DNA from 2 places in the Neisseria sp. HMSC067H09 genome. Region 2 is predicted to be linked to the other one. Evidence: predicted binding sites of a transcription regulator. Region 2 holds the regulator's gene; the other holds the start of a gene.
What was found. Region 2 encodes sigma-54, which starts transcription at its own class of promoters, with help from an activator protein. Its sites were predicted from a motif close to CTGGCACGCTTCATGCTT; they were not measured.
Positions count from the first base shown of each region.

Region 1: a site for sigma-54 is predicted at 9,453-9,470, ahead of HMPREF2954_RS01845 (pilin). Genes of this name have one in related genera too.

Region 1 is NZ_KV814863.1:20,053-35,973, reverse strand. It holds gene HMPREF2954_RS01865 (flotillin family protein) at 1-1,384, shown strand, start outside; gene smc (chromosome segregation protein SMC) at 1,511-4,993, shown strand; gene asd (aspartate-semialdehyde dehydrogenase) at 5,178-6,293, shown strand; gene recG (ATP-dependent DNA helicase RecG) at 6,643-8,685, shown strand; gene HMPREF2954_RS01845 (pilin) at 9,640-10,143, shown strand; gene HMPREF2954_RS01840 (REP-associated tyrosine transposase) at 10,369-10,863, shown strand; gene HMPREF2954_RS01835 (pilin) at 11,017-11,502, shown strand; gene tyrS (tyrosine--tRNA ligase) at 11,622-12,917, opposite strand; gene HMPREF2954_RS01825 (acyltransferase family protein) at 12,978-14,852, opposite strand; gene ychF (redox-regulated ATPase YchF) at 15,210-15,921, opposite strand, start outside.
Region 2 is NZ_KV814876.1:6,799-22,719, forward strand. It holds gene miaB (tRNA (N6-isopentenyl adenosine(37)-C2)-methylthiotransferase MiaB) at 1-215, shown strand, start outside; gene ileS (isoleucine--tRNA ligase) at 453-3,245, opposite strand; gene HMPREF2954_RS11400 (ChuX/HutX family heme-like substrate-binding protein) at 3,534-3,749, shown strand; gene HMPREF2954_RS02855 (heme/hemin ABC transporter substrate-binding protein) at 3,834-4,622, shown strand; gene HMPREF2954_RS02860 (FecCD family ABC transporter permease) at 4,850-5,782, shown strand; gene HMPREF2954_RS02865 (ABC transporter ATP-binding protein) at 5,784-6,527, shown strand; gene HMPREF2954_RS12650 (hypothetical protein) at 6,509-6,754, opposite strand; gene HMPREF2954_RS02870 (gluconokinase, GntK/IdnK-type) at 7,021-7,539, opposite strand; gene HMPREF2954_RS02875 (GntP family permease) at 7,619-9,004, opposite strand; gene hpf (ribosome hibernation-promoting factor, HPF/YfiA family) at 9,518-9,832, opposite strand; gene rpoN (RNA polymerase factor sigma-54) at 9,899-11,251, opposite strand; gene lptB (LPS export ABC transporter ATP-binding protein) at 11,497-12,231, opposite strand; gene lptA (lipopolysaccharide transport periplasmic protein LptA) at 12,326-12,856, opposite strand; gene lptC (LPS export ABC transporter periplasmic protein LptC) at 12,837-13,418, opposite strand; gene HMPREF2954_RS02905 (KdsC family phosphatase) at 13,415-13,951, opposite strand; gene HMPREF2954_RS02910 (LysR family transcriptional regulator) at 14,200-15,138, opposite strand; gene HMPREF2954_RS02915 (Nif3-like dinuclear metal center hexameric protein) at 15,370-15,921, shown strand, end outside.

The sequences.
Region 1 (15,921 bases), on a different contig from region 2:
CGCGCAAACGCTGGGTATGAAAACCATGTCGCCCGACGAGTTGAAAGACCTCGTCGAAGGTAAATTCGTCGATGCCCTGCGCGCCGTCGCCGCCGAAATGGCGATGGAAGAGCTGCATGAAAAACGTGTTGATTTCGTTCAGAAAGTGCAACAAGTCGTGAGCGAAGACTTGTTTAAAAACGGTCTCGAACTCGAAACCGTCTCCCTGACCGGCCTCGACCAAACCAGCTTTGAGTTTTTCAACCCGCAAAACGCTTTTGACGCGGAAGGTCTGACCAAACTGACCGAAACCATCGAAGGCCGCCGCAAAAAACGCAACGAAATCGAACAAGACACCGATTTGGCGATTAAAACCAAAAACCTCGAAGCCGAGCAGCAACGCCTGAAAATCTCGCGCGAAGAAGAATACGCCAAACTCGAACAAGAACGCGAAATCGCCGTGCGCCGCGCCGAACAGGAAGCCAGCATTGCCGAGCAGGAAGCGCAGAAAAAACGCGAGGCGGAAGAAGCCAAAATCGCCGCCGAACGCGAAGTGGATTTGAAACGCATCGCTGCCGAACGCGACATTAAAAACGAAGACATCCGCAAAGCCCAAGCCGTCGAGCAGGCAGAAGTCGAGCGCCGAAAAGCCATCGAGCTTGCCGAACAAGACCGCGCCATCGCCGTTGCCGAAAAATCGCGTGCCGAATCCGAAGCCAAAGCCGAGGCCGACAAAGCTCGCGCCGCCGCCGTACGTGAAGAAGAGAGCGTGATTACCGTGCGCGAAACCGAACGCGCCGAACGTGCCAAAGCGGTCGAACTGATTGCCGCCGAAGAAGCCGCGCAAAAAGACGCGATTTCGCTCACCGTCGCCGCCGAAGCCGAGAAACAGGCTGCGCAAGACCGCGCCGAAGCCGTGCGCATCGCCGCCGAAGCCGAAGCCGAGAAACAACGCCTGCAAGCCAAAGGTGAAGCCGATGCCAAAGTCCTGCTGGCACAAGCACAAGAGCAGCAATACAAAGTCGATGCCGAAGGTACCCGCGCCGTGAACGAAGCTGCCAATGTCCTGAGCGTCGAGCAAGTCGAAATGCAAGTGCGCCTCGCCCTGTTGAAACACCTGCCCGACATCATCCGCGAATCCGTGCGCCCGATGGAAAACATTGACGACATCAAGATTCTGCAAGTCAACGGCTTGGGCGGATTCAGCGGCGCTGCCAACGGCTCCGAAGGCGTGTCGGACGGTCAAACCACACAAGCCAGCCTCGCCGACCAAATGGTCAACAGCGCCCTGCGCTACCGCAGCCAAGCCCCGCTGGTTGACGGCCTCTTGAAAGAATTGGGCCTGAACGGCGGCGACATCAACGGTCTGACGCAAGGGCTGGATAAAGGCATCGGCAAAGAATAAGCCGCGCCGTTAAGAAGGTCTGAAAACAAAGGTCGTCTGAAAACCCGAAACAGGGTTTCAGACGACCTTTTGTCAGATGTTTTAGTATAAAATCCCACTTTATTTTTTTCTCCCCGTCCTTATCCCATGCGCCTGACCCACATCAAACTCTCCGGCTTCAAATCTTTTACCGACCCGACTACGATTCATGTGCCGGGGCAGCTTGTTGCGGTTATCGGGCCGAACGGCTGCGGCAAGTCGAATGTGATTGACGCGGTGCGCTGGGTGTTGGGCGAGGCTTCGGCAAAGCAGCTTCGCGGCGAGAGTATGCAGGACGTGATTTTTAACGGTGCGGCAACGCGCCGTCCTGCGCCGAGGGCTTCGGTGGAGCTGGTGTTTGACAACAGTGACCACAGTTTGCAGGGGGCGTGGGGGCAGTATGCCGAGGTGAGCATCAAGCGGCAGCTGACGCGTCAGGGCGAATCGACTTATTTCATCAACAATCAGACCGTGCGCCGCCGCGACATTACCGATTTATTTTTGGGTACGGGCGTGGGCGCGCGCGGTTATGCCGTTATTGAGCAGGGGATGATTTCGCGCATCATCGAAGCGCGGCCGGAGGAGTTGCGCGCCTATATCGAGGAAGCGGCGGGCGTGTCCAAATATAAGGAACGCCGCAAGGAGACGGAAGGTCGTCTGAAAGATACGCGCGAGCATTTGCAGCGTTTGGGCGATTTGCAGAACGAGTTGGCGCGTCAGGTGGAAAAGCTGGAGAAACAAGCCGAAACCGCCGAACGTTACAAATCCCTGACCGCGCAGTTGAACCAACAACAGGATTTGCTCGATTACGCCCAATGGCAGCAATCGCTTGCCGCCGCCGACAAGGCGACCGCGCAGCATCAGTCTTTGCAGGCGCAGCAGGACGAAACCGCCGCGCAGGTTCAGGCGTTAAACGACGAAGTACACGCCTTGCAGACCGCCGAACAGTCGCAGCAGCAGGCGGTACACGAATTGAGCAACAAACGCGGCGTGTTGCGCGAGCAGATTGCCCGTTTGGAAGAGCAAATCCGCCATCAGCAAAACCTGCACCAACGCATCGAACGCGACAAGCAGGCGGCGCAGGCGCAGATGCAGCGCATCCATCAGGAGCAGCAGCAAATCCGCGTACAGCTTGAAGAAAACGAATTGCAGGCCGAAGAAAAGCAAACCGAATTGGCAGAGTGGGCGATGCAGGTTGCCGAACACGAGGAGCGTCTGCCCGAATTGGAAGAAGCTCAAGCCACGCTCAACGCCGCCTTCCAAACCCAGCAGGACGAGGCAAACCGCATCCGCCGCGAACTGGCGTTGAAGCAGCAGCAGCTTGCCCATGCCGGACAAACCGTTGCCAAGCACGAAGAGCGCAAAGGTCGTCTGAAACAGGAAAACCAAGCCCTGAACCTGCCCGACGAAGCCGAAACCGCCGCCGCGCAGGAAGCCGCCGTCTTGTTGCAAAGCCAGCAAGAGCATTACGAAGAACAAATCATTGCCGCCGAAGAAGCCTTGCACGCCGCCCGCGAGGCGTTTCAGACGACCTCGAGCCGCTTCCAAAGCCTGAAGCAGCAACACATCACCTTGCAGGCGCAGCAGCAGGCGTTGTCGCAAATCCTGTCGCAACAGCAGGAAGCCGCCGACTTCTGGCAGGCAACCGACCACGCCGCCGCGCCGCAACTGTGGCAACACATCACCGCGCCCGCCGAGTGGCAGCACGCCTTGTCCGTTATCCTTGCCGAACGCCTGCACGCCCGCGCCGTGCCACACGGCTTCGCTCCCCCCGCGCCTTTGCCGCAGGGGCAGGCAGCATGGCTTTCAGACGACCTCTCGGGCGGCATCAAAAAATCTCTGCCCGTACAGGCATTACTGAACCAAATCCAAGCGCAGCCGCCGTTTCAGACGGCATTGCACCACTGGCTCGACGGCGTATTGTGCGCGCCCGATTTGAGCTACGCCCTCGCGCATCAAAGCGATTTGGGCGCACACCAAATCTGGCTCACGCCCGAAGGCCATCAGGTCGACAAAGTCAGCGTCCTGCTCTATGCCAAACCCGCGCAGGAAAGCCTGATTGCCCAAAAAGCGCGCCTTGACGGCATCGTGTCAGAACTGGAAAACCTCGCCCCCGAACTCTCCGCCGCCGAAGCCGCGTTCAAGCAGGCGGAGGCCGCCGTGCGCTCGTCCGAAGTGCAGCACAAAAATCTGATGCAGCAGCAACAGCAGCACACGCGCCAATACAGCCAGGCGCAGCAACGCGCCGCCGAACTTCTGGCGCGCACCAACCAAGGGCAAATCCGCCGCGAACACATCGAGCGCGAACTGGCGCAGTTGGCGGAAGAACAGACCGTGTTGCAACACACGTCCGACGGTCTTTCAGACGACATCGCTACTTTGCAGGAAGCCGCCGCCGAACTCGAACACCAACAGCAAACCACCGCACACAGCCGCCAAGAGCAGCAAGGCCGTCTGAAACAGGCGCAGCTTGCCTTGTTGGAAGCCAACCGCCAATACGGGCTGGCCGAAGTCGCCGTCCACAAACTCAACCAGCAGAAACAAAACTACCAGCAGCAAATCGCCCGGCTCGAACAGCAAACCCTGGACTGGCAGGAACGCCAGCAAGAGCTTGCCCTCGCCTATGAGACCGAGTTCCAAAACGACGAGCAGCACATCAAGCTCGACGAGTTGACCGAAGCCGTGCACACGCTGGACGAAGAATACATCGCCGTGCAGGAAAAACTCGCGCAGATTCAGGAACAGGGCAGGGAGCAATACGCCCGCGTACAAACCCTGCAAACCAAGCTGCCGCAGCTTCAGGCCGCCACCCAAACCGCACTGTTGCAGCAACAGGAAGCCTTGATTAACGCCAAACGTTACCATCAAAACCTGACCGAACGTGCCGCCGATTTGGACGCACTCGAAGCGTTGGCGCAAGAATCGCCGAAAGTATTGAACAGCAGCATCGGCAGCCTCACCCAGCAAATCGAAGCCCTCGGCGCCGTCAACCTCGCCGCCCTGCAAGAACTCGAAGAAGCGCGCGAACGCGACGGCTACTATCGCAGCCAAAGCGAAGACGTGCAGGCAGCCATCACCCTTTTGGAAGAAGCCATCGCCCAAATCGACGACAAAACCAAAGCGCGTTTCAAAGAAACCTTCGACGCCGTCAACGGAAAAGTCCAAACCTTCTTCCCGACCCTGTTCGGCGGCGGCGAAGCCACCCTCAAAATGATAGGCGACGACCTTCTGACCGCCGGCGTGTCCATCATGGCGCGCCCGCCCGGCAAGAAAAACAGCACCATCCACCTCCTCTCCGGCGGCGAAAAAGCCCTCACCGCCATGAGTCTCGTGTTCGCCCTGTTCAGCCTCAACCCCGCCCCCTTCTGCCTTCTGGACGAAGTCGACGCCCCGCTGGACGACGCCAACACCTCGCGTTTCTGCAACCTGGTCAAAGAAATGTCGGCGCAAACCCAGTTCCTTTACATCTCCCACAACCGCCTGACCATGGAAATGGCAGAGCAGCTCGTCGGCGTAACCATGCAGGAAAAAGGCGTATCGCGCGTCGTCGCCGTAGACATCAAACAGGCGTTGGAAATGGCGGAACCGTGATGAGGTGGGGGAATTTTGATTGAGTTTGATACGGAAAGGTCGTCTGAAAGTGTATTTCAGACGACCTTTTATTTCTTTCTAGAGATGCTATAAAAAACTTTACATTTACCTCAAACAGGTTTAAAACTCTTCCTTTTCCCCTATTCAGAAATTTGTTAACAATTTCCCCCTAAGGAGCTACAACATGAAAGTAGGTTTCGTCGGCTGGCGCGGCATGGTCGGTTCGGTTTTGATGCAGCGTATGAAAGAAGAAAACGACTTCGCCCATATTCCCGAAGCGTTCTTCTTCACCACATCCAACGTCGGCGGCACGGCACCTGATTTCGGTCAGGCGGCGAAAACATTATTGGACGCGAACGACGTTGCCGAACTGGCGAAAATGGACATCATCGTAACCTGCCAAGGCGGCGATTACACCAAATCCGTGTTCCAACCCCTGCGCGACAGCGGCTGGAACGGCTACTGGATTGACGCGGCGTCATCCCTGCGCATGAAAGACGACGCGATTATCGTCCTCGACCCGGTCAACCGCAACGTCATCGACAACGGCCTCAAAAACGGCGTGAAAAACTACATCGGCGGCAACTGCACCGTCTCCCTGATGCTGATGGCGCTGGGCGGCCTGTTCCAAAACGATTTGGTCGAATGGGCGACCAGCATGACCTACCAAGCCGCATCCGGTGCGGGCGCGAAAAATATGCGCGAACTCATCAGCGGCATGGGCGCGATTCACGCCCAAGTGGCGGACGAGCTTGCCGATCCTTCCAGCGCGATTCTCGACATCGACCGCAAAGTGTCCGATTTCCTGCGCAGCGAAGACTATCCGAAAGCCAACTTCGGCGTACCGCTTGCCGGCAGCCTGATTCCGTGGATTGACGTGGATTTGGGCAACGGCCAGTCCAAAGAAGAATGGAAAGGCGGCGCGGAAACCAACAAAATCCTCGGCCGCAGCGACAATCCGACCGTAATCGACGGCTTGTGCGTCCGCATCGGCTCTATGCGCTGCCACAGCCAAGCCATCACCCTGAAGCTGAAAAAAGACCTGCCCGTTTCCGAAATCGAAGCGATTTTGGCAGGCGCGAACGACTGGGTGAAAGTCATCCCCAACGAAAAAGAAGCCAGCATCCACGAGCTGACGCCCGCCAAAGTAACCGGTACGCTGTCCGTCCCCGTCGGACGCATCCGCAAACTGGGCATGGGCGGCGAATACATCAGCGCGTTCACCGTCGGCGACCAGCTCTTGTGGGGCGCAGCCGAACCCCTGCGCCGCGTGTTGCGCATCGTGTTGGGCAGTTTGTAAGATTTGCAGGTCAAACAAAAAAGCAACGGTTTATCCGTTGCTTTTTTTATCAAGGTCGTCTGAAAGCAGCAGGGGTGGACGGATTCTTAAATTTAACGGTTTATAGTGATTTACATAGAAACCTTATGCCGTTATTCCCGCGCAGGCGGGAATCTAGAAATTTGAAATCATGGCAACTTTGTAAATTTTTCTGAAACCCCGAAATCGAGATTCCCTCCCGCGTGGGAATGACGGCATGGGCAAATTATCAAACTCTACCTGTGCAATGCCTCTAGGTCGTCTGAACGTCCTTTCAGACGACCCCTTCCTACATTTTCAGCTAAAATACGCGCCATTAAAGGACAAAGCCATGATGACGCCCGAAACCCAGAAACAGCTCAAAATCACCGACGTTTCCGCCAAGAAGCTCGACAAACTCAACCTCCATACCGCATGGGATTTGGTTTTGCATCTGCCGCTGCGTTATGAGGACGAGACGCACATCATGCCGATTAAAGACGCGCCGCTCGGCGTGCCGTGTCAGGTCGAGGGCGAAGTCATCCATCAGGAAGTAACGTTCAAACCGCGAAAGCAGCTGATTGTCCAAATCGCCGACGGTTCCGGCAGCGTCCTTTTTCTGCGCTTCATCCACTTTTACGCCAGCCATCAGAAACAGATGGCGGTCGGCAAACGCATCCGCGCCGTGGGCGAAATCAAACACGGGTTTCACGGCGACGAGATGATTCATCCCAAAATCCGTGATGCCGAGGGCAGCGGTTTGGCGGAAAGCCTCACGCCCGTCTATCCGACCGTAAACGGTTTGAACCAGCCCACTTTGCGCCGCATCATTCAGACGGCGTTGGACATTACGCCGCTGCACGACACCTTGCCCGATGCCTTATTGGGCCGTCTGAAACTGCCGCACCTCGCTGAAAGCCTGCGCCTTTTGCATTCGCCGCCGCCGAGTTTCACCATCCACCAGCTTTCCGACGGCGCGCTGCCCGCATGGCAGCGGCTCAAATTCGACGAACTTTTGGCGCAACAGCTTTCCATGCGGCTGGCGCGGCAGAAGCGCGTCAGCGGTACGGCGGCGGCATTGGGCGGCGACGGCACGCTGACCCAAGCCCTGCGCCACGCCTTGCCGTTTGCCCTGACCGATGCGCAAGAAAGGGTCGTGTCCGAAATCCGCCGCGACATGGCGCAAACCCATCCTATGCACCGCCTGCTGCAAGGCGATGTCGGCAGCGGCAAAACCATCGTCGCCGCCTTGTCCGCGCTGACCGCCATCGAATCCGGCGCGCAGGCGGCCGTGATGGCGCCGACCGAAATCCTTGCCGAACAGCATTTCATCAAGTTCAAACAATGGCTCGAACCTTTAGGACTCGAAGTCGTCTGGCTTTCCGGCAGCCAGCGCAAAAAAGCCAAAGACGAAGCCAAAGCCAAACTCGCCGACGGTACCGTCAAAATCGCCGTCGGCACGCACGCCCTGTTTTCAGACGACGTCGAGTTCCAAAATCTGGGCTTGGTGATTGTGGACGAACAACACCGCTTCGGCGTCGCCCAACGCCTTGCCCTTAAAAACAAAGGGCGCGACGTCCACCAGCTGATGATGTCCGCCACGCCCATCCCGCGCACGCTCGCCATGAGTTTTTTCGCCGACTTGGACGTGTCCGTCATTGACGAATTGCCGCCCGGGCGCACCCCGATTAAAACCCGCCTCGTCAACAACGTCCGCCGCGCCGAAGTCGAAGGCTTCGTCCTCAACATCTGCCGCAAAGGGCAGCAGGCATACTGGGTCTGCCCGCTGATTGAAGAAAGCGAAACCCTGCAACTGCAAACCGCTACCGAAACCCTAGCCCAGCTTCAGGCAGCCTTGCCCGAACTCAACATCGGCTTGGTACACGGGCGCATGAAGGCTGCCGAAAAAGCCGAAGTCATGGCGGAGTTTGCCGCAGGCCGTCTGAACGTCTTGGTCGCCACCACCGTCATCGAAGTCGGCGTAGATGTGCCCAACGCCGCCCTGATGGTGATCGAACACGCCGAGCGCATGGGCTTGGCGCAGCTGCACCAATTACGCGGGCGGGTAGGGCGCGGCGCGGCAGAAAGCGTGTGCGTCCTCCTGTTTGCCGAACCCTTGAGCGAACTTGCCAAAGCGCGGCTGAAAGTCATCTACGAACACACCGACGGCTTCGAAATCGCCCGCCAAGACCTCAACATCCGCGGCCCCGGCGAATTTCTCGGCGCACGCCAAAGCGGCGTCCCCATGCTGCGCTTTGCCAACCTCGAAGAAGACCTGCACCTCTTGGAACAAGCGCGCGAAATTGCCCCCTTGCTGATTGAACAAAACCCTGAGATCGTCGAAGCGCATCTGGCAAGATGGCTTGCCAGCAGGGAAGGGTATTTGGGCGTGTGAGGCCGTCTGAAGATAGTAAGTTGAAATGAAAATCCGCAAGCGCCGCATTCCCGCGCGGCGGGAGTCGAAGGAACCAGTGATGTAGGTCGGATTCTCGAATCCGACATTTTGGACATTGGAGAAATAGCTTGCAGTGGCGGGCAGGTTAACGGCTTATCGGATATATGCAGCAAGCCGTATCGATGTAGGTATTTTTAGAAAAAAGGTCGTCTGAAACAAGTTTTCAGACGACCTTTTTGCCTTATCGGCTTATATTGTAGCGTGGGCTTTGCCCACAGATGCGGTTTGCAGAAATATTGGTCTCGGCAGGGCGTTTATGTTTTACCGGCGAAACCCTTCATATTTTCAGACGACGTTTTTAGCCAAATCAAACGTTCAAAAATAAACTAAATATCTATAATTCGATTTTGAAAATTACCGTTTATCCGAATTAAAATCCGTCTATCAAATTTGTATAAAAAAATAACATAAAATCATCATATTAAGAATATATAAAACCTCAAAATACCGCTTGTCTAAAAACAATACCGTTTATCAAATCCATTTCAATATTATTAAAATAGGTATGAAAGTGACGAAATGCGTCATATGACATAAAACGTTTCCCTTTTCTTCTCAAAAATGACAAAACACGTCATATCCCCCCAAAAAATCCCACGTCATAAAAAAGCCAAAATCTGCCCGAAAAATCCTTCAAAACAAATTTAAACCTATTAAAAACATAAAATTACAAAATATTTTCACAAAAAATCCAAAAAAATCCAGACTTGGCACATTCCCTGCTTGATACATTACGTCCGGCAAGGGAAACGAAGCAACGAAGCCCGCCCCGGGAAGCTGTATATTCCTTCTACTTGATGGTTTTACTCATAAACAAGCAGAGCCAAACACATTACGGATTTTTTAACAACAAACATTTTTATTCACAACACTTTTTTAACTGGAGTTTATTAAATGAAAGCAATCCAAAAAGGTTTCACCCTGATCGAATTGATGATCGTCGTAGCAATTATCGGTATTTTGGCCGCTGTTGCCCTGCCGGCTTACCAAGACTACACTGCACGCGCCAAAGTATCTGAAGTTGTATTGGCTGCTTCCCAATGCCGTACCGCAATTACCGAAGCTTCTCAAACCGGTTTTGCTGCTACTCCTGCTAATGATAATAGCTTCGGTTGTGGTGAGAAAGGTACTGATAATGCCACTTCTACCCAATATGTTGAGGAAATTACAACTGACGTAAATGGTGTGATTAATGTTAAGGCCCAAAACATCAGCCAACTGGGTACAAATGTTAATTTGACATTCACTCCTTACAAGGATGTTAAGTTGACAGACCCTATGGTAGCCAAAGACTATAACCGCGCATCTTTGGTTAACGGTGGTATCAAAGGTTGGAAATGTGCTGCTCCTACTGAAAAAGGTATCCAAGCCAAATACCTGCCTGCTTCTTGCCGCTAATTCGGGCTTGAATAGCAAACCCCGCCCTCGGGCGGGGTTTTGACGTAGGTCGGATACTCGTATCCGACAAAAAGGCCGATGTCCACACATTGCAAAAATTCGGGAATGATTGGAATGTCGGATTCGAGAATCCGACCTACATGGATTGTTCGGTTTCAACGTAGTCGGATACTTGTATCCGACAAAAATCTTTCTGAAAAAAATCTAATTGAAAAAAGGGAATTCATGCGATACCGACGCTTTTATCAAACGGGCGGCACTTACTTTTTTACGGTGGTTACTGATAAACGACAAAAAATCCTGACTGATGAAACGGTGCGTTCGGCCTTGCGGCAGGCGGTAATGACGGTTCGGGAGTGGTATCCGTTTGAAATTGAGGCATGGGTGCTGATGCCCGACCATCTTCATACGATTTGGCATCTTCCTGAGAATGATGCGGCTTATTCGGAACGTTGGCGGCAAATTAAACGCTACAGCCAATATTTGATTGGAAGAGAATGTCGGCTTTGGCAAAAAAGGTTTTGGGAACATACCATTCGTGATGAAACGGACTTTATCAATCATTTCAATTACCTACATTTTAATCCCGTAAAGCATGGCTATGTCGATCAGGTTTCCGATTGGCCGTTTTCTACTTTTCACCGTTATGTGAAACAGGGGATTTACCCAAAGCACTGGGGTGGAAGCAATGTGGATTTCAGCATTAAATATGATGGGTAAGTCGGATACTCGGATCTGATAAACCTTTTATGTTTTACCACTTTTGATTATGACGAGGATGTTTGAAAATGTCGGATTCAAGAATCCGACCTACAGAATTACTTTTATTTTTAAGGTCGTCGAAAAACATCAACTACACACGTTAGGAACGAAATGAAACCGTCTTCAACACAGGGTTTTACATTAATCGAACTTATGGTTGTTGTCGCTATTATCGGCATCATCGCCGCTATCGCCCTGCCGTCTTATCATGCTTATACCATTCGAGCCAAAGTCAGCGAGGGTTTGTTGATGATGACACAGTGCCGCGAAGCCGTTACCGAGGCCTCTATGTCGGGGTTTATCGACGCGCCTTCTGCCAATAACGGGTTTAGTTGTGGTAATACAGGTTCAACCCATCTGACCTTTAATGTCGATACGGATGAAAATGGTAAAATCACCGCCGTCATGCACAATATCCCCGAACTGGGAGAGCATAATAAGGTTGAACTGATTCCCTATACCGATGCGGAATTGACTACTCCGGCAACCAGTAAAGATTTTATGCGGGCAACAGCAAAAGAAGTACGCGGCTGGAAATGTTCCGCTCCGGCTGTCAACGGTATTTCGGCTATTTATCTACCGTCAAGCTGCCGTTAGAAATGTAGTGTGTAGATTGAATTAGCAGCCACAATATAGTGTGGACTTTGTCTATAAAGATATTTTTAGTGAAGAGGTCGTCTGAAAAGCGTTTTCAGACGACCTTTGTCATTTAAGGCTTATTTCCAAACCAAGAGCGCGTGGTTGCGTTTGCCGCGCCGTACGATGGTGTATTTGCCGAAGCGTTTGTGCGCGTCGGTCAGCAGATAGGCATCGTCGGGGCGTTCGGCGGCGTGGTTCGGGTTGTTCGATTCGGCGGCTTGTCCGTTGAGCAATACCGCTTTGCTGTTCACAAAACCGCGCGCTTCTTTGTTGGACGAGGCCAAGCCGGTTTTAACCAAGGCTTCGACGACGTTGAGGCCGTCTGAAACTTCAAATGCGGGCAGACCGTCGAGGGCGAGCTGTTCGAAGTCGCTTTCCGTCAGGCTGCTTTGGTCTTCGGCAAACAAGCTTTCGGAAATACGCTGCGCGGCTTGCAGGGCGGCTTCGCCGTGAATCAGGCGGGTCATTTCTTCGGCGAGGATGCGTTGCGCTTCGGGCTTGGTGCCGCTGGCTTGGTCTTTCGCTTCGATGGCGTCGATTTCTTCGATAGACAGGAAGGTGAAGTATTTCAAGAATTTATACACATCGGCATCGGCAACTTTCAGCCAGAATTGGTAGAACTGATACGGCGAGGTTTTCTTCGCGTTCAGCCATACTGCGCCGCCTTCGGTTTTGCCGAATTTGGTGCCGTCGGATTTGGTGACCAGCGGCAGGGTCAGGCCGAATACTTGTTTTTGGTTCAGACGACGTGTCAGGTCGATACCGGCGGTGATGTTGCCCCATTGGTCGGAACCGCCGATTTCCAAAACCGCGCCATGGCGTTTGTTCAATTCGGCAAAGTCGTAGCCTTGCAGCAGGGAATAGGCGAATTCGGTGAAGGAAATACCCACATCGTCGCGCTCGATACGCTGTTTGACAGATTCCTTGTTCAGCATGGCGTTTACGGAGAAATGCTTGCCGATGTCGCGCAGGAAGTCGAGGCAGTTCATGCTGCCGAACCAGTCGGCGTTGTTCGCCATAATGGCGGCGTTTTCGCCTTCAAAGCTCAAAAACGGTTTCAGTTGGTTGCGGATGCTTTCTACCCAGCCGGCAACGGTTTCGGCGGAATTCAAGCTGCGCTCCACCGCTTTGAAGCTGGGGTCGCCGATCATACCGGTTGCGCCGCCCACCAAAGCAATCGGCGTATGACCCGCCTGTTGGAAACGGCGCAATGCCAACACGGGCAACAAGTGGCCGATATGCAGACTGTCGGCGGTCGGGTCGAAACCGCAGTAGAGGGCGATTTTTTGTTCGTTTAACAAAGCGTCTAAGGCTTCGATGTCGGTAGTTTGCGCGATAAGGCCGCGCGATTGTAGGTCTTGGATGACGCTCATCGGTATCTTTCAAAAAATTAGCGGTTTTGCAAACCGCTAATTGTAACAAATTTAATCGGATCAATGGCTATGGTGCGTATCGAGGAGTTTATGCTTTTCGGAAAAACGCTTGGCCAATTCTATTCCGCCGTAAGGGTTGATATGGTCTTTATCCGAGTAAACCGGCAATTCATTGATTTTAAAGTTTTCCGGGATGTAGGCGGCGGCATCAATGATATGGACATTAGGATATTTGGCTGCCAGTTCCCTAATACGGAGATTGCCTTTCGTGGTCGCTTCATCGTTTGAATACAGGTTTTGGCGATAACCCGGTATACGGGAGGACAGCATATAGGCGCGCAGGGCATTGTAAGACAAGGTTTGGTTGTCCGTCATGAGGTAAACAATTTGTTTCTCAGAAGATAGTGTTTGCAGCATGGTGTCGAATTTTTGAAAGAAATCAGCATCATAAGAAATAGAATTGCTGTTTTCCGGCATTTGGTTGCCCCAGCGCATGGCCAAAAGCACTTTTGAATATCGAGGCAGATGCTCTTGTGCATACTGATAAAAGGCGCGGCAGGAGGCATTTTGTTTGAACACTCGGGCTGAGTAGCCTTCTACATAGGCGCAACTGTCGGCAGAAACCATGGTTGCAGACCATTTTTCTTTTTTGCCCACGGCGTCAAAGAATGTTTTGTATTGGTCGGCGTGAGAGTCGCCCAAAATCAGCAATTCCGGCTGTTTTTCCGTATCTCCCCAAAGGCATTGTTTGTCGGTATTGTTATGACAGGAAGTGTAGGAGCGTGCCAATCCCATACGGTCATATTGCGCCATAAACGGCAGCTTCATCGCGAAAAAAGAGCCTACGGCCAAAATCAGCATGGGGAGGGCATAAATCCACGAGGCAGATTGTACAAACGAGCCTTTCCAATTTTTAAACGGTTTTTCTATGCAGAAATAAGAAATCAAGGAAAGTACCACCATCAGGACGATCGCTGCCGCTGTTGAATAAGGAGGCAGGTTGTCCGGACCGATATAGCGCATAAAGGCCAATATAGGCCAATGCCACAGATAAAGTGAATAGGAAATCAAGCCTATGGCAACGGTGATTTTCCATTGGAAAAATTTTTTAAGCGGGTGGTCGAAATGATTGAAATAAATCAGTGCTGCCGAAGCCAGGCAAGGAATCAAAGCGGCAGGGCCCGGAAAATAAGCGGTTTGTTCCGTGTAGGCAAACAGACAGACAAACAGTATGCAGACGGAAAATAAAGTACCTGCGGCAGCATATTGTTTGCCGATAGAAAGTTTCTGCTGTTGTTGATATTGCATCCATACGGCGGTTAACGACCCGACCAGCATTTCGCAGGCACGCAGATGGGGGAGGTAATATTTATCCAGTGAAGAAGGCATAAAGGAAGCGGCAAGGCTTAACACACATAACGCGATGAGAAAGCCAAACTGAACGCGCCAGCTTTTGCGGACGACGAGCAGTAGCAATATCGGAAAGACAAAGTAGTATTGTTCTTCGACCGATAAAGACCAGATATGGAGCAGAGGCTTTTCTTCCTGTGCCGGATCGAAATAGCCTTGTCCTTTTGCGAAATACAGATTGGATGCGAAACCCAAAGCAGCCAGTGAGGATTTCCACAAAAGAAAGAAATCATCTTTGGTGAATAAAAGAAAGCCGCCTATCAGCGTTGCGATTAATACGGCAAAAAATGCAGGCAGAATCCGTTTGATGCGGCGGATATAAAACGTTTTAAAAGAGAAAATTCCCTGACTCATTTCACGATGGATAATCATCGTAATCAAAAAGCCTGAAATCACGAAGAAAATATCGACACCGAGAAAACCGCCCGGCAACCAGTTCTTTTCGATATGGAAAGCTACGACGGATAAGACGGCCATGGCGCGCAATGTATCAATGTCAGGACGGTAAGATAAGACTTTACTCATAATATTTTTACTTTAAATAGAGCCGGCAATGCAGAGGTCGTCTGAAAGATAATTTTATAAGGGTTACTGGTTGTTCAAATCGGGTGTAGGGTGTATGGGTGGGCTGCTTTAGAATAATTGTTGATAGTGTCGGTTTGATTGGGTAGTTAGATTGAAAACTCAGGTGATAGTTTTAAGATGTGGGCTTAATATTTTATTTTTATAATTAATGAGATAGGGCTTAATCGGGTTTGAGTTTTTATACGCTTCCATTTCCATGGCAAGGTGAACCCGAATAATTGTTCAGAACAGGTTTCAGACGACCTTGCCCGACTCAAAAAGTATCGGGAGGTCGTCTGAAAACCTGTTGCATTGGGTTTATACGTTAAACAGGAAGTGCATCACATCCCCGTCCTGCACGACATATTCCTTGCCTTCTACGCGCATTTTGCCGGCTTCTTTGGCTTTGGCTTCGCCGCCGAGTGAGACAAAGTCGTCGTAGGAAATAACTTGGGCGCGGATGAAGCCGCGTTCGAAGTCGGTGTGGATGACGCCGGCGGCTTGCGGGGCGGTGTCGCCTTTGTGGATGGTCCAGGCGCGGACTTCTTTGACGCCGGCGGTGAAGTAGGTTTGCAGGCCCAAGAGGTCGTAGCCCGCACGGATCAGGCGGTTGAGGCCGGGCTCTTCCAAGCCCATTTCGGCAAGGAATTCGGCTTTTTCGTCGTCTTCCAACTCGGCGATTTCGCTCTCCATCGCGGCGCAAACGGCAACGACGGGCGCGTTTTCTTTTTCTGCCAACTCTTTCAGGCGGTCGAGGTGCGGATTGTTTTCAAAACCGTCTTCGGCAACGTTGCCGACATACATGGCAGGCTTGGCGGTCAACAGGAACAGCGGTTTGAGCATGGCGAGTTCTTCAGCGTCCAAACCGAAAGAACGGACGGGTTTGCCTTCGTCCAGATGCGGCAGCAGTTTTTTGCACAGCTCGACCAGTTTTTGCGCGTCTTTGTCGCCTGAGCGGGCGCGTTTTTCTTCGCGGACGATGGCTTTTTCGACGCTGGCGAGGTCGGCAAGGGCTAACTCGGTGCCGATG
Region 2 (15,921 bases):
AAACCGCCCGCATCAACCAAACCATGATAGGTACCGTACAACGCTGTCTGGTCGAAGGCATCTCCAAAAAAGACCCCGATCAGCTCCAAGCCCGTACCGCCAACAACCGCGTGGTCAACTTCACCGGCACGCCCGATATGATCAACCAAATGATCGATTTGGAAATCACCGAAGCCTACACCTTCTCCCTGCGCGGCAAACCGGTCGAAGCGTAAAGCCGTTCCGCCATAGCAAAGGTCGTCTGAAAACCTGTGTCTTGGTTTTCAGACGACCTTTTTTCAGATGACCTGAGAGTCTGTCGATATTCAATAATTTCTGTATCTTTTTGTTCTTAAAGCGGCATCTTCTGCGTTGGAAATTCTCGCAAGGTATCCAATCTTGCTGCGGTTTCCAGCTTGATTTTACCGCTTTTCAAACAAAAATCCACTTCGAAAATCAAATGTCGGCAGCACTTAAGCGTAATGCCGTTCTTCGCCTTTGCCGTCCACATTCTCGGCGCAGCGTTTGCAGATGGTTTCATGGCCTGCGACTGTGCCGATGTCGTGGGTGTAGTGCCAGCAGCGTTCGCATTTTTCGCCGTCGCTGGCTTTGGCGGTAACGGCAAGTTCGCTGCCGGTTTTGACTTCGACTTTGGACACCAAGAGGGCAAAGCGCAATTCTTCGCCCAGGGCGTTCAGGTAGTCGGCGGTGGCTTCCGGCGCGGTGATTTCGGCTTCTGCCTGCAAGGACGAACCGACGGTTTTGTCAGCGCGCAAAGGCTCGATGGCGGCGGTTACGGCTTCGCGGGCTTCGCGGACTGCCGTCCATTTTTTCACCAGTTCGGCTTCGGCTTTCTCGTTGATGGGCGGGAACTCGTGCCAAGTGTGGAAGAGGACGCTGTCTTCTTCGCCGCCGCCGATGATGTCCCACGCTTCTTCGCCGGTGAAACACAAAATCGGTGCAATCAAGAGAACCAGGCTGCGCGTGATGTGATACAGGGCGGTTTGCGCGCTGCGGCGGGCGTGGCTGTCGGCTTTGGTGGTGTAGAGGCGGTCTTTCAGGATGTCGAGGTAGAACGCGCCCAAGTCTTCCGAGCAGAAGGCGACGATGTCTTTCACGGCGAAGTGGAAGGCATAGCGCGGATAGAAGTCGCCCGCCAAACGTTCTTGCAGCTGACGCGCCAACACTAAGGCGTAGCGGTCGATTTCAACCATGTCTGCCTGCGGTACGGTGTGTTCGAACGGGTCGAAATCGCTGAGGTTGGCAAACAGGAAGCTCAAGGTGTTGCGGATGCGGCGGTAGCTTTCGGTGACACGTTTGAGGATTTCTTTGGAAATCGCCAATTCGCCGCTGTAATCGGTGGATGCCGCCCACAGGCGCAGGATGTCGGCGCCGAATTCGTTATAGACTTCTTGCGGCGCGACGACGTTGCCGATGGATTTCGACATTTTGCGGCCGTTTTGGTCCACTACGAAACCGTGGGTCAGAAGCTGTTTGTACGGGGCGCGGCCCATTGAAGAGGCGCAGCCGGTCAGCATGGAGGATTGGAACCAGCCGCGGTGTTGGTCGCTGCCTTCGAGGTAGAGGTCGGCGGGCCAGCCCAATTCTTCGCGCTGTTTCAAGACGGAATAATGGGTCGAACCGGAGTCGAACCATACGTCCATCGTGTCGGAAAGTTTGTCGTAGTTTTCGCAATCTTCCGCGCTCAACAATTCGCTTTTATCGAGGGAGAACCATGCTTCGATGCCTTTTTCTTCGATTTTCAGGGCGATTTTTTCCAAAAGCTCGGCGGAATTCGGATGCAGCTCGCCCGTTTCTTTGTGGACGAAGAAGGTCATCGGCGTGCCCCAATATCGTTGGCGCGACACGACCCAGTCGGGGCGGCCTTCGATCATGGCTTCTAGGCGCGCGCGACCCCAAGACGGGAAGAATTCGGTGTCGTCCACGGCTTTGATGGCTTTGTCGCGCAGGGTTTTGCCGTCGCTTCCCGCTTTGTCCATGCCGATAAACCATTGACCCGTCGCGCGGTAAATCAACGGGGTTTTGTGGCGCCAGCAGTGGGCGTAGCTGTGTTCGATTTTGCTGCTTGCCAAGAGGTTGCCGGTTTCTTCCAGCCATTGCAGGATGACGGGATTCGCTTCCCAAACGCTCATGCCTGCCACGCGCGGCGTTTCGCTGATGTATTTGCCTTCGGCGTTGACGGGGTTGTAAAGCTCGATGCCGTATTTGTTGCAGACGGCGTAGTCTTCCAAACCGTGCGCGGGGGCGGTGTGTACCAAGCCCGTACCGGCATCGGTGGTAACGTGTTCGCCGTTGAGCATGAGAATATCGCGTTCGAGGAACGGATGATTCATGTGCAGGTTTTCCAGCTTGTCGCCGGTGGTTTCTGCCAATACTTTCAGGTCGTCTGAAACGAAGCCGTAGCGTTTGAGCGCGTCTTCCGCCAAATCTTTCGCCAGCACCAATTTGCCTTTGGGCGTATCGATTAATTGATACACCACGTCCGCACCCGCAGATACGGCTTGGCTCGCGGGCAGCGTCCAAGGCGTGGTCGTCCAGATGACGGCAAACGCTTTGCCTTCGATGCCTGCCAAACCGAATGCGGCGGCAAGCGCGGCGGTGTCTTTAAACGGATAGCCAACGTCAATCGCAGGCGATACTTTGTCTTTGTATTCCACTTCCGCTTCCGCCAGCGAAGAGCCGCAGTCCAAGCAGAACTGAACCGGTTTCGCGCCGCGGTAGAGATAGCCCGATTTGTAGATTTCACCGAGCATACGCACGGTATCGGCTTCAGTTTTGAAATCCATGGTCAGGTAGGGGTTGTCCCAGTCGCCCAACACGCCCAGACGGATGAAGTCTTTTTTCTGGCGGGCAACCTGTTCGGCGGCATATTCGCGGCACAATTCGCGGAAACGCGCTTTGGGCATATCTTTGCCGTGCAGCTTTTCCACCATCACTTCGATGGGCAGGCCGTGGCAGTCCCAGCCCGGCACATAAGGCGCGTCGAAACCGGCTTGGGTTTTGCTGCGGATAATGATGTCTTTGAGGATTTTGTTGACGGCATGACCGATGTGGATGTCGCCGTTGGCATACGGCGGGCCGTCGTGCAGGATGAATTTCGGACGGCCTTTGGCGATTTCGCGCAGTTTTTGATAGCGTTTGTGCTCGTACCAGCTTTTCAGCCACGCAGGCTCGCGCTTGGCGAGGTTGCCGCGCATCGGAAACGGGCTTTCGAGCAGGTTTACGGTTTTGCTGTAATCGGTCATGTTGTGATTCTCTATGGTTTCGGTATTTCGGTTTCAGACGACGTTTTGCAAACAAGGTCGTCTGAAAAAATGCAAAGGGCTATTGTAGCGGAATTGTATTGTTTTTATAAGGGGTTTGGACGAAAGGCCGATGCTCGGCGCAAGGGTGGAGGAGTCGGTTTTGCCGTAAATTTTGCGGTTTGACGGATGCACATTCAACCGATGCGGCATTGTCTCAATTTGGTTTGATTTTTCGTTACTTTTTGATGAAGGTTGACCGTAAATTAAAATAAAATAATAATCTATATCATTAACTTTCTAAATTTCTTCCTCGACGATACCAAGCTTGCCGAACTTTGGTTCGTCCGCCGTCCGGGCAGTAACGGCATTGTCCACAGCATCGAAGCCTATGACGACCGCCGCAATTTGGTGCTGCAACTGTTTGGCAGACCCGCCGATGCGGAGGCGGAATCCGAAGCGTGGCGCGTGTTGATTGCCGAAGTGCGCCAAACATACGGGTTGTAATCTTTTTTGAACCCACACCTCGTCTGAAACCCCGTTTTGGGTTTTCAGACGACCCCAAAACCCCGCAAACCATACGGAAACATCATGAAAAAACACATTTTCGCCGCCGTTCTGACCCTGCTTGCCGCCCATGCCGCCGCGCAGCGCGTCGTTATCCTGACGCCCGACGTTGCCGACATCGCCGCGAAACTCGGTGCGGACAAAGAAGTCGTCGGCATCCACGAGTTCAACCGCAACCCCGCCTATAAAAACACGCCGTCCATCGGCTTTTACCGCAATTTCTCCGCCGAACCCATCATCGCCAAAAAGCCTGATTTGGTCATCGGAAGCTGGATGGCGAAACCTGACGGTATTTACGCCCAACTCAGCCGCGCCGGTGTCAAAGCGGAAAACGTCAATTCAAACGAAACGCTGGAGCAATACCAGCAAAGTTTCGCCCGCATCGGCAAATTGTTGGGCAAGGAAAAGCAGGCGCAGGCTTTGGCGCAGCAGTTTAAAAGCAGCATCAAGGCGCAGCCTGCCAACGGCAAACGCTACATCTTGAGCTACGACGGACGTTATGTTGCGGGTAAAAATACTGTCGGCGACGTGCTTATCCGCTTAGCCGGTGGGACGAACGCGGCGGCTTCGGTGGACGGACTCAAACCGTTTTCGCGTGAAGGCTGGCTCAATGCGAAACCCGACGTCATCATCATCGCCAAACACAATGAAAAAGCCCTCGGCGGCCTCGACAAAATCATGACGCGCCCCGAAATCGCTTCCAGCCCCGCCGGGAAAAACAAACGCATCTTGTTCTGGCAGGCGGACGACTATATGCGCTACGGCCTCTACACACCCGACATCGTCCGCAAGCTGCACGATTTAGGGAAATAAGAGGCGGTCGTCTGAAAGTGGCGTGATGGCACGAAGTCGGATGGGCAATCCGGCTTTTTGTCGGTTTCAGACGACCTTCTTTTGCCGCCGTTGTTTCGGAACAGAAGCACATGAAGGCAACGGTGTTTCATGTGCGTTTATCGTAAAAAGGTCGTCTGAAAACGGGCAACGGCGAATCCGTCGGCGTTTCGCAGCCGCTGCCGAAATACTCTTCAAAGAATCACAACATGAAAAAATGGCTTCCGGCGTTGCCGGTTTTATCTTTGTTTCTCATCTGGTTTTGCGCCGGAGTGGGCGAGGGCGGCTGGAGCAATCCGCTTGCCGCCGATCCCGTGTTGATGGAAATCCGCCTGCCGCGTATTTTTGTCGCTTTGCTGGTCGGCGCGGCACTTTCCGCCAGCGGCGCGGCGTTGCAGGCATTGTTTGAAAACCCGCTTGCCGACCCGAGCTTGATCGGTACGTCGGGCGGGGCGGCGATGGGCGTGGTGTTGGCGATTGCGATGGGCTGGAACATCGCCGTACCGCTGGCGGCATTTGCGGGCGCGTTTGCCGTCTGCATCCTGATTTTGCTCGGACACCGTCTGGTCGGCGGCGGCAAGCTGGGGCTGTTGGTCATGGGTTTTGTGGTCAGCGCTTTGTGCGGCGCGTTGGTCAGCCTGATTCTCTTCCTTTCAGACGACATGGCATTGCGCAGTGCCATGACTTGGCTCTCGGGCAGCTTCTCCGAAGCGGGTTTTGTTTCGCCGGCTTACGCAGGCGGCGTGATGCTGGCGGGTTTGGTCGTGTTGACCGCCGTCGGCCGCCGTCTCGACTATTTGCTTTTGGGTGACGAAACCGCACACACCATGGGCATCAGCGTCGCCGCCACACGCGTGGCAACCATCATCGGCGCGGCTTTGATGACCGGCGCCGCCGTCTCGCTCGGCGGCATCATCGGTTTCGTCGGCATGATGATACCCAACGTATTGGCGCAGGCAGTCGGCGGATCGCGCACCCGCCTGATTATCCTGTCCGCCGCCGTCGGCTCGATTTTCATGTTGCTCGCCGATACGTTTGCCCGCTGGGTGGTGTACCCCATCGATCTGCCCGTCGGCATCGTCATCGCCATTTTGGGCGGGCCGTTTTTCCTGTGGCTGATTGTCAAAGACCAAAGGAGCTGACATGGCATTGCTGATCGAAAACTGTACCGTCAAAGCCGGTAAACGCACCATCCTGTCTTTGGAACGCGCCGAATTTCCCCAATGCGCCGTCAGCGCGGTCATCGGCCCCAACGGCGCGGGTAAGTCCACCCTGCTCAAACAGTTCCTCTACCATCCGCAAGCAAGCTGGTGTGGAACGCCCATGAAGGACGCGCTCAGACAACATAAAATCGCCTGGGTCGGGCAACACGAACATTTCAACCTACCCATGACCCTGTCCGAATACGTACTCATCGGGCGATACCCCAAACTCGCCTGGTATCGGCGACCCAAACAGGCAGACACCCGACGCGCCCAAGCCCTGCTCGAGCATTTCGACCTCGCCGACCTGCGACACAAACGCATCCAAACCCTCTCCGGCGGCGAACAGCAACGCGCCGCCGTCATCCGCGCGCTGTTGCAGGATGCCGAAGTCCTCTTTCTTGATGAGCCGACCAACCATCTCGACGTCCGCTATCAACACAGCCTGATGCAGCACCTCACAACCTTGCCCGAACAAGGCATGACCGTCGTCATGGTGTTGCACGATCTCACCCTCGCCGCCCACTACGCCAGCCACATCACCTTGATGAAAAACGGCAGCATCACCGCCGCAGGCGCAACCGCCGACATCATGCACGCCGAACGCCTCAGCCAAACCTACGACTGGCGCATCCTCGAATGCACCGCCAACGGTAAAACGTGGTTTCAGGCGGAGACTTTGTGAGGGGTCGTCTGAAAAGCGGGTGTATCACGGGTGGTTTGTAAAATGAATCTCCGCAAAAAGGTCGTCTGAAAAAGAATATGCAGACGACCTTTATCGTCAATATAAATAAAAGATACCCATGACGTCATTTCCTGACCTGCGTAGCAACTGTATTTTTCACCCCGTCGGGCAAAAATACCAAAACTCAAATCAAGCCGTTCGGATGCTGTTGTCGGCAAAGTAATCATTCAATACCGTCAGTAGTCGGTATACATTGTAGCGTGGGCTTTGCCCACGATAATGTTGGGTAAGAGGTCGTCTGAAATTTTGAGTTTGATTCGTGGGCAAAGCCCACGCTACGGGTTTCTATTCTCTCTTGCTACGGCTTATCGTAAGTTGTTGAGTGTGTAGTTGGATTCTCGAATCCGAACAGTTGTAGATGTTCGAAATCCTCGCAAAAAAGGTCGTCTGAAACTTTCAGACGACCTTCCTGACAACTATTTACACGCTTTCTTCACAACAAACCTTCCGCTTTGACCCACGCCAAAATATCGGCTTCTACGGCTTCGGGCGAACCGGGATTGTCGATTTTGACGCCGTATTCGTCTGCGCCGAGTTCTTCCAGAATTTCCAGTTGCGAATCCAGCATCCCCGCCTTCATGTAATGCCCTTGGCGCGCCATCATGCGCTCGAGGTTGATGGCTTGCGGCGGTGTCAGGTGGATGAAGGCGGTTTTGCCTTGTGCGCCGCGCAGGATGTCGCGGTATTGGCGTTTCAAGGCGGAGCAGGTAACGATGGTGTACGCCGCGCCGCTTTGTGCCTGTTCCGTCATCCAGTCGCGTAGGTTGCAGAGCCACGGATAGCGGTCTTCGTCGGTCAGCGGGATGCCCGCGCCCATTTTGTCGCGGTTGGCTTGGGTGTGGAAATCGTCGCCTTCGGCGTAGGGGCATTGGTCGAGGTGTTTTTGCAGGGATAGGGCGGCGGTGGTCTTGCCGCAGCCGCAAACGCCCATCATCACAAAATGCGTCGTCATGTTTTCTTCCTTTGTTGGATTTGAAAGATATAAGGTCGGGCAGACGGTTTCAGCGTCTCAAAACCGTTTTCAGACGACCTCAAACCACGGCAAACAGCAGCGCCGACACTGAAAAACCGATGGCGGCAATCAGCGTTTGGTTGACCGTCCATGTTTTGAGCGTGGTCGGTACGTCCATATCCAAAAGGCGGCCGACCAGCCAGAAGCCCGAGTCGTTGAAGTGGCTGCAACCGACCGAGCCTGCCGCGGTTGCCAAAACGATACAGGCGAGTTGCCAGTCGTTGAAGCCTGCGGCGGCAACGGCGGGCGCCATCAATGCGGCGGCGGTGGTCAGCGCGACGGTTGCCGAACCTTGCGCGATACGCAGCGCCAATGCCACCAAGAAACAGCCCAACAATACGGGTATACCCAAATCCGCCATGCTGTCCGCCAACGCCTGACCGATGCCCGACGCGCGCAACACGCCGCCGAACATCCCGCCCGCGCCGGTAATCAAGATAACCGAACAAACGGGAGCGAGTGCTCCGTCCACCGTTTTCTCCAGCGCGCTTGCTTTTTCGCCGCGTTTTCTGCCCAAAACATAAAGCGCCACCAAAACCGAAATCAGCAGCGCGACAGGGGTCGAACCGATCATGCGCGCCACCTGTACCCAATGTTCGTCTGCGCTGACGACTTTTTCACTGATTAAGGTGGACAGCCCTGTGTTCATAAAAATCAACAGCATAGGAATCAGCATAATGCCAACCACGGTCGAAGCCTTGGCAGGCGTTTGCGGCCGGTCGTTGTCCACCGCGCCGCCGCTGAGCAAATCGGGAACGGGAACGCGGATGGTGCGTCCTAAAACCTTCCCAAGCAGATAACCGCTGACATACCAAGTGAACATGGCGACGGGCAATCCCAAAATCAGCACCTGCCCAATGTTCGCCGAATAAAATTCCGAAGCCGCAATCGGGCCGGGGTGGGGAGGCAGGAAAACGTGCATCACCGAAAACGCGCCGATAGACGCCAGAGCATAAGGCAATACGTCCTGCTTCATGCGCCGCGCCGTCGCGAAGACAATCGGCAGCATCACCACCAATCCCGCATCAAAGAAAATCGGGAAACCGAAAATCAGCGACGCCACGCCCAAAGCAAACGGCGCACGTTTTTCGCCGAACATCCGAATCAGCGCATCCGCCAGCGACTGCGCCCCGCCCGAAGTTTCCACCAGCCGCCCGAGCATCGCGCCCAAGCCGACCAGCAAAGCCACGCTGCCGAGCGTACCGCCGAAGTTTTTCAGTAGGACATCGTTCACAATCTTATCCATCGGCAGCCCCGTCGCCACCGCCGTCAGCAGGCTCACCGACACCAAGGTCAACAGCGCATGAACACGCAGTTTCACAATCAACAGCAAAATCAGCACAATCGCCATCGCCGCAATACCCAGCAGCCAGCCCGCGCTCAAAGTCTGAGTCCAACCATCCATTTTGAAGCCTTTCTTTGTAATCAGAATACAAGGTAGTTAAGGTTTTTCAAACGTATCAAATAGACCATAGCATGATTTGCAACGGGGCGGTATTGTGGGTTTTCGGATGGGTTTAAGTATTTATTTTTTCAAATGGATTTGAATAATGAGAGTAAGTCGGGCGGTGTCATTTACTCTTGTGAAGAGAGGGAGGGTCATCTGAAAACGTAGTTTGCTTTCATGAACAAAGGAGGTGGGCGTGGATATTTTCTATTTTTCTAATTCGACATGAATTCAGAACAAGAAAACAATTTCTTTCTTAAATACAATGGTTTTTCAAAATTTTGGTCTGATGGGGCTAACATACTGCAATACTTGTTGACCGGTATGGCGTGGGCTTTACCCGCAGAAAAACGCTTATGTGGGATTCAAATCATTATGTTCAGCCCCTAGATTACTGGCTCTCAAACTTGGCCAAAACAAAAAACGTCGTCTGAAAATTTTCAGACGACGCTTTTATTATTGAATCAAGGCTTATTCTGCGGCAGGTTTTACCGTGTTGCGGACATCGCCGCTTTTTTCTTTGTGTTTCAGCACTGCACGGTCGAGCTTGTCCATCAGAACATCAATGGCGGCGTACATATCTTGTTCAACGGCCTCGACGTGGAGGTCTTTGCCCGCCAGATGGATGTCTGCTTCAGCCTGTTGATTGAGTTTTTCCACGGAAAGGGTGATGGTAACGGAAATGGCGTTGGCTGCATGGCGGTTGATGCGTTCCAATTTTTCGGAAACGTAGTTTTTGATGGCCTCGGTAACGTCGAAATTCAGACCGGTGATTTTCAGATTCATAATACAGCTCCTTCGGTGGGGTTCAGTCCGTCAGAAACGGAACGGGAAAACTGCGGTTTAAAACTGTCATTCGGTAAGTTTGCGTTTGTGTGCCGGCGGGATGTCGAGCGACTCCCTGTATTTGGCGACGGTGCGGCGGGCGATGTCTATGCCCTGTTGTTTGAGGAGGCGGACAAGGGTTTCGTCGGAATGGGGCTTGCTGCTGTCTTCGTTTTCGATAATCTGCCCCAAAACGGCTTTAATCGCGCCTTGGCTCAGGCCTTCTTTGTCGCCTTCGGAATTGACTGCCTGTGTGAAGAAATAGCGTAACGCAAATAGTCCGCGCGGGCAAGACAAATATTTTTGGTTGGCGGCGCGCGAAATGGTGCTTTCGGCAAGCCCCAATTCGGCGGCTGCGTCTTTCATAAGCATGGGTGCGAGTCCGATTTCGCCGAAGATGAAGAAGTCTTCCTGATTTTTGACGATGTATTCAGCAAGGCGGATGACGGTGCTTTTGCGCAGTTCGAGAGAGTCGATGCGCTGCTTGGCTTCGTTGATTTTTTCTTTCCATTCGGGCGCGCCGTCTTCTGCGGATTTCATGAGTTCGCAGTATTCGCGGTTGAGTTGCAGTTTGGGCCAGGCGGCTTCGTTGCCGATGACTTTCCAGCCGTCTTTGCCTTCTTTGACCCAAACGTCGGGCTGGATGTAGGCGGTCGGTTCGGAGGAGGCGAAACCGTAGGCGGGGTAGGGGTTGAGCGTGGCGATGATGTCGAGTGCGGCTTCTATGGTTTCGCTGTCGATTTCGGGAAAGAGTTTGCGGAAGCGGATGATGTTTTGTTTGCGGTTTTTGCCCAAATCGTGCAGCGAACTTTGGATGAGGTGGGCGGCCGCCTGACGCGCGGGGCTGGCGGGCAGGCGTATGAGTTGGAGCATCAGGGATTCGGTCAGGTCGGCGGCGGCAACGCCGGGCGGGTCGAAGGTCTGCAAAAGGTCGAGGGCGTTTTGCAGCTCGTCTTCGTCCAGCATCCATTCCAAGGGCGTGTTGTCGATAAGGTCTTGAATGCTGTCGGTGAAATAGCCTTGGTCGTCAAGGAAGTCGATAAGGATATGGACGTAGGCGGCTTCTTTGTCGGAAAGGGGGTGTTCGCACACTTGGGCGTGCAGGTATTGGTTGAAATCTTCTTCTTTGGCGATGTTGAGCCACGCGTCTTCGGCATCGTCGCCGCCGAGGTGGTTGCTGCGCGGCATGGTGGTGCCGTGATTGAACTCTGCGTCGGCAAATTCGTCGGCTTCGGGACGTTCGAGCAGGGGATTGTCCTGCAACCAGTCTTCGACCTCGCGTTCGAGTTCGATGCCGGACATTTGCAGGATGCGCAGGGATTGTTGCAGACGTTGGTTGAGTTGTTGGGTCTGCCTGAGTTTGAGGCCGAGTAAGGTCATGGTGCAATGTATGTTGATTGTTTTTTATATTTCGGACGGCATTTGTCCTCGGGTTTGGTTCGATGGCAAAGAGGTCGTCTGAAAAGGTTTTATGGTGTGTTTAGCGTTTTGGGGAACGCTGTTTTTTTATTCGATATGTGTATTTCAACACTTTACACTTCATGCGTCAACTTACTTTGGGTGGTTTCGTCATTTAAAAAAACCGCACAATTGATTGTGCGGTTTGTCATGGTCAGTATTTGAAATCAGTATTTGAAGTTTTCGCCGAGATAGACGGAGCGGACTTGTTCGTTGTTGACCAAGTCGTCCGGCTTGCCGGAGGCGAGGACGGTGCCGTCGCTGATGATGTAGGCCCTGTCGCAGATGCTGAGGGTTTCGCGTACGTTGTGGTCGGTAATGAGTACGCCGATGCCGCGCGATTTGAGGAAGTCGATGATTTTTTGGATGTCGATGACGGCAATGGGGTCGACGCCGGCAAAGGGTTCGTCCAAGAGGATGAAGCGCGGCTGCATGGCGAGTACGCGGGCGATTTCGACGCGTCGGCGTTCGCCGCCGGACAGGGAGGGGGCGGGGTTGTGGCGCAGGTGGCCGATGTTGAGATCGGCAAGCAGTTTTTCGACTTCGCCGTCGATGCGGCTTTTGTCTTTGGTGCTGATTTCTAAAATGGCGCGGATGTTTTGTTCGACGGTCATTTTGCGGAAAATCGAGGCTTCTTGGGGGAGGTAGCCGACGCCGAGGCGGGCGCGTTCGTGTATGGGCAGGTGGCGCAGTTCTTGTCCGTCGAGGGTAACGCTGCCTGCATCGGCGGCGATGAGTCCGACGATCATGTAAAAGCTGGTGGTTTTGCCTGCGCCGTTGGGGCCGAGCAGGCCGATGACTTCGCCGCTTTCGATTTCGAGGGAGAAGCTTTTGACGACTTGGCGTTTTTTGAAACTTTTTTGCAGGTTTTGAACGACGAGGCGGCTGGTGTTTTCGCTCATAAATGACTCTTGGTTCGGAGGTCGTCTGAAAATATTGTTTGGTTTTTTTTGCTGCTTTGGTTTTCAGACGACCTTTTGTGTTGTCAGATATTGGTTATTTGGTTTTTTGGGTGCTGGACGGCTGGATGACGACGCTGACCCTGCCGGATTTGGCGGCGGATTTGGCACCTGATTTGGAGCTGCCGTTGATGGTATAGACTTCGGTTTTGGTGTTGTAGGTGATGACTGCGCCTTCGGCAACGTCGCCGCCGCGTTGGACTTTGGCGTTGCCGGTCAGGGTAACGAGGTTGATGGCGGAGGAGTAGGTTACGTTGTTGGCTTGTCCGTTAACCGTGCCTTTGTTGTCGTCGAGCGTCTGGCTGAAGCGGACGGGCGAGCCGCTGGCTTTCATAAACTGTTCGCCTTTGTCGTTGCGGGAGACGTTGACGCTGCCGGCGCGGATGTTGAGCGTGCCTTGTTTGATGATGACGTTGCCGGTGAAGGTGGTGCTTTGGTTGTTTTGGTCGAGCGAGCCTTGGTCGGCTTCAATCTGTATCGGCTGCTTGCTGTCGCTTTGCAGGGCGTAGGCGGGGGCGGTGGCGAAAAATGCGGTTAAAACACATGCCTTACATATTTTTTGTATCATAAATCGTGGCTTTCACTCTGGATGGGAAGTTCAACAAACCTTTTTTGTGGTCATACGTCAGACCTTCGGCGCTGCCGCTCGATTCGCCGTATTGGAAGGTAACGGGCGTGTCGGTTTGGGCGTATTGCGATTCGGTATCGACGTGCAGGAGATCGGTTTTGACGACGCCTGCCTTCCGCTTGGCATCGGCGGCTTTGGTCAGGACGACGTTGTGTTTGAACAGGAGTTGTTTGGTTTGGGTGTTGTATACGGCTTCGTCGCTGCCGACGTCGTAAAGCCGGCTGCCTTCTTGGAAGAAGACGAGGTGCGGCAGCTCGAAATGGACGTCGTTGCTTTCGGGAAACTGTTTCGCCCCTTTTGCGCTCAGATGCTCTTTCAGACGACCTTGTTCGTCAAACCGCCGCCCGTCTATGCCGTCCATCGTATATTGCGGCTGGTTGGGGTTGAGTTTGACTTCTTCAATGTCGATTTCGCTGATGCGCCCCAGCCATGCCGACAATCCGCCGAGCGCGACCGCCAGCACCAAAGGGAATGCGATTCCGTACCGCCATCTTACTTTCATTTGATGTACTCGTTCAAAGCCGCGCCCAGCGTACCTTTTGCGCGCATAATCAGGTCGCACACTTCGCGCACCGCGCCTGCGCCGCCCGCCTGTTTCGTAATATAGGCGGCGTGTTGCAGCGTAAACCAATGCGCATCGGGAACGGCAACCGGCAATCCGCAGCGCACCATCACCGGCAAATCGACCACGTCGTCGCCGACAAAGGCGCACTCGGCTTCTTCTACGCCTGCCTGCGCGCGCAATTCTTCATAGGCGGCGCGTTTGTCCGAAATGCCTTTGAAGTAGTAATTTATGTCCAACTGTTTGATGCGGATGCCGACGGAGGGCGCATCCCGACCTGTGATAACCGCAGTCTGCACGCCACTTGCCTGAAGCATCTTCAAGCCGTGTCCGTCCAGGGTGTGGAACGATTTGATTTCTTCGCCGTCGTCGCGGATAAAGATGCGGCCGTCGGTCAAAACGCCGTCCACATCCAATATCAGCAGCTTGATATGCGCCGCGCGCTGTTGCAGCTCGGGGTCTAAGGTTTGCATAGTGTTTCCTTGCGGATTGCTAGGTTTCAGACGACCTATTCTAACATAAAGGTCGTCTGAAAACGGTTAGCCTGTGTTTGTGGGTATTAATGCGGTTTAACGGTCATGGGGCTGCTTTATAAATAGTTTTATAATATGTGTCTGTCGGGTAAAGGTCGTCTGAAAACCTGAGATTTGGGTTTTCAGACGACCTTTTGATATTGAAGCCAGATTGATTTGATACTGTAACACCGTGTTTCAAGAAAACATTAATCGTGCCCGTGCATTTTCAGTTCGCTCAAGCCGGGGAGGTCGGCGAAGCTGCGTTCGCGGACGATTTGGCAGAAGTTGTCGAGATAGCTTTTGTCGGCGTCTTCGGTGCGCGTGGCGGCGTAGAGTTCGCTTTGCAGGCCGTTGGCGGTGATTTGGCGGTGGACGACGTAGCCTTTTTCGAGATAGGGCATGACGGTCCAGTAGGGCAGGGCGGCGATGCCGCGTTTGCTGGCGACGAGTTGGATGATGGCGATGGTCAGTTCGCTGCGGCGGCGCGGCGGGTTAATGCCTTTGGGTAACAATATTTTTTTGGGCAGGTCGAGCATTTCGTCGGGAACGGGATAGGTGATGAGGGTTTCGCCGATGAAGTCTTCTGCTTCCCAAACGGTTTTGGCGGCAAGCGGGTGGTCTTGGGCGCAGATGCCGACCATTTCGTAGGCAAACAGGGGGCGGAAGCTGATGCCGTTTTGCTTTTCGGCTTCGGATACGATGGCAAGATCGGCACGGTGTTGCAGCAGGAGTCCGACGGGGTCTGCCTGAAAGCCGGAAACGATGTCCAATTCGACTTGCGGCCACATGGGGCGGAATTCGCCCATCGCGGGCATGAGCCAGTCGAAACAGGTGTGGCATTCGACTGCCAGCCGCAACTCGCCTGCTTCGCCTTCGATGATGCGGGCGAGGTCGCGCTCGGCAGCAGAAACTTGCGGGAGGAGTTCGCGTGCGAGCCGCAACAGGCGTTCGCCGGCGGGTGTGAAGCGCAAGGGCGTGGATTTGCGCTCGAACAGGGGCGTGTCGTAATAGTTTTCAAGCGCGCGGATTTGGTGCGAAAGGGCGGATTGAGTCAGGAAGACGCGCTTGGCGGCAAGGGATACGCTGCCGGTTTCTTCGAGTGCCAGCAGGGTTTTGAGATGGCGCAGTTCGATGATGGAATCCATTGGTTTTTATGCTTTCAGACGACCTTTTGAAACGGGCAATATTAAAATATTTCATGCCGGGGTGTAAATGCGGGCGCGTGTTGAACGGCATGGGGATTGGGACGCGTCAGGGTTTGCGGTTAGAATGTGGGTCCGATTTTGTATGAATATGGTGAATTGACTTGGAGCGGGGATGGCGTTGTTTCGCCTTGTCCTGTGAAATTCAATCCGCTATGTGTTGAAAGGAATGATATGGCGAAACGCAACGATATTTTGGCGTGGTGCGACGAGGTGTTGCAGGTCGGCATGTTCAAAGACTATGCGCCCAACGGTTTGCAGGTCGAGGGCAGGGCGGAAGTCGGCAAAATAGCGACATCGGTAACGGCAAGCAAGGCAGCGGTCGATTTTGCTGCAGGGCAGGGCGCGGATATGCTTTTGGTGCACCACGGGATGTTTTGGAAAAGCGAGCCGGTAACGATTACGGGCTGGAAAAAAGTGCGCATCGAAACATTATTGCAACACCAAATCAATATGGCGGGCTACCACCTGCCGCTGGATGCGCACCCTGTGTTGGGCAACAACGCGCAGCTTGCCGATAAGTTGGGTTGGGAAGTCGAAAGGCAGTTCGGCGAACAGAACCTGTTGAATATAGGTCGTCTGAAAACGCCGCAGACTTTGGCTGAATGGTTGCAACACATTGCTGCAACGCTGGGACGGCAGCCCGTAGCCGTCGGCGATATGTCGCGCGAAATCAAACGCATCGCATGGTGTACCGGCGGTGCGCAGGGATTTTTTCAGACGACC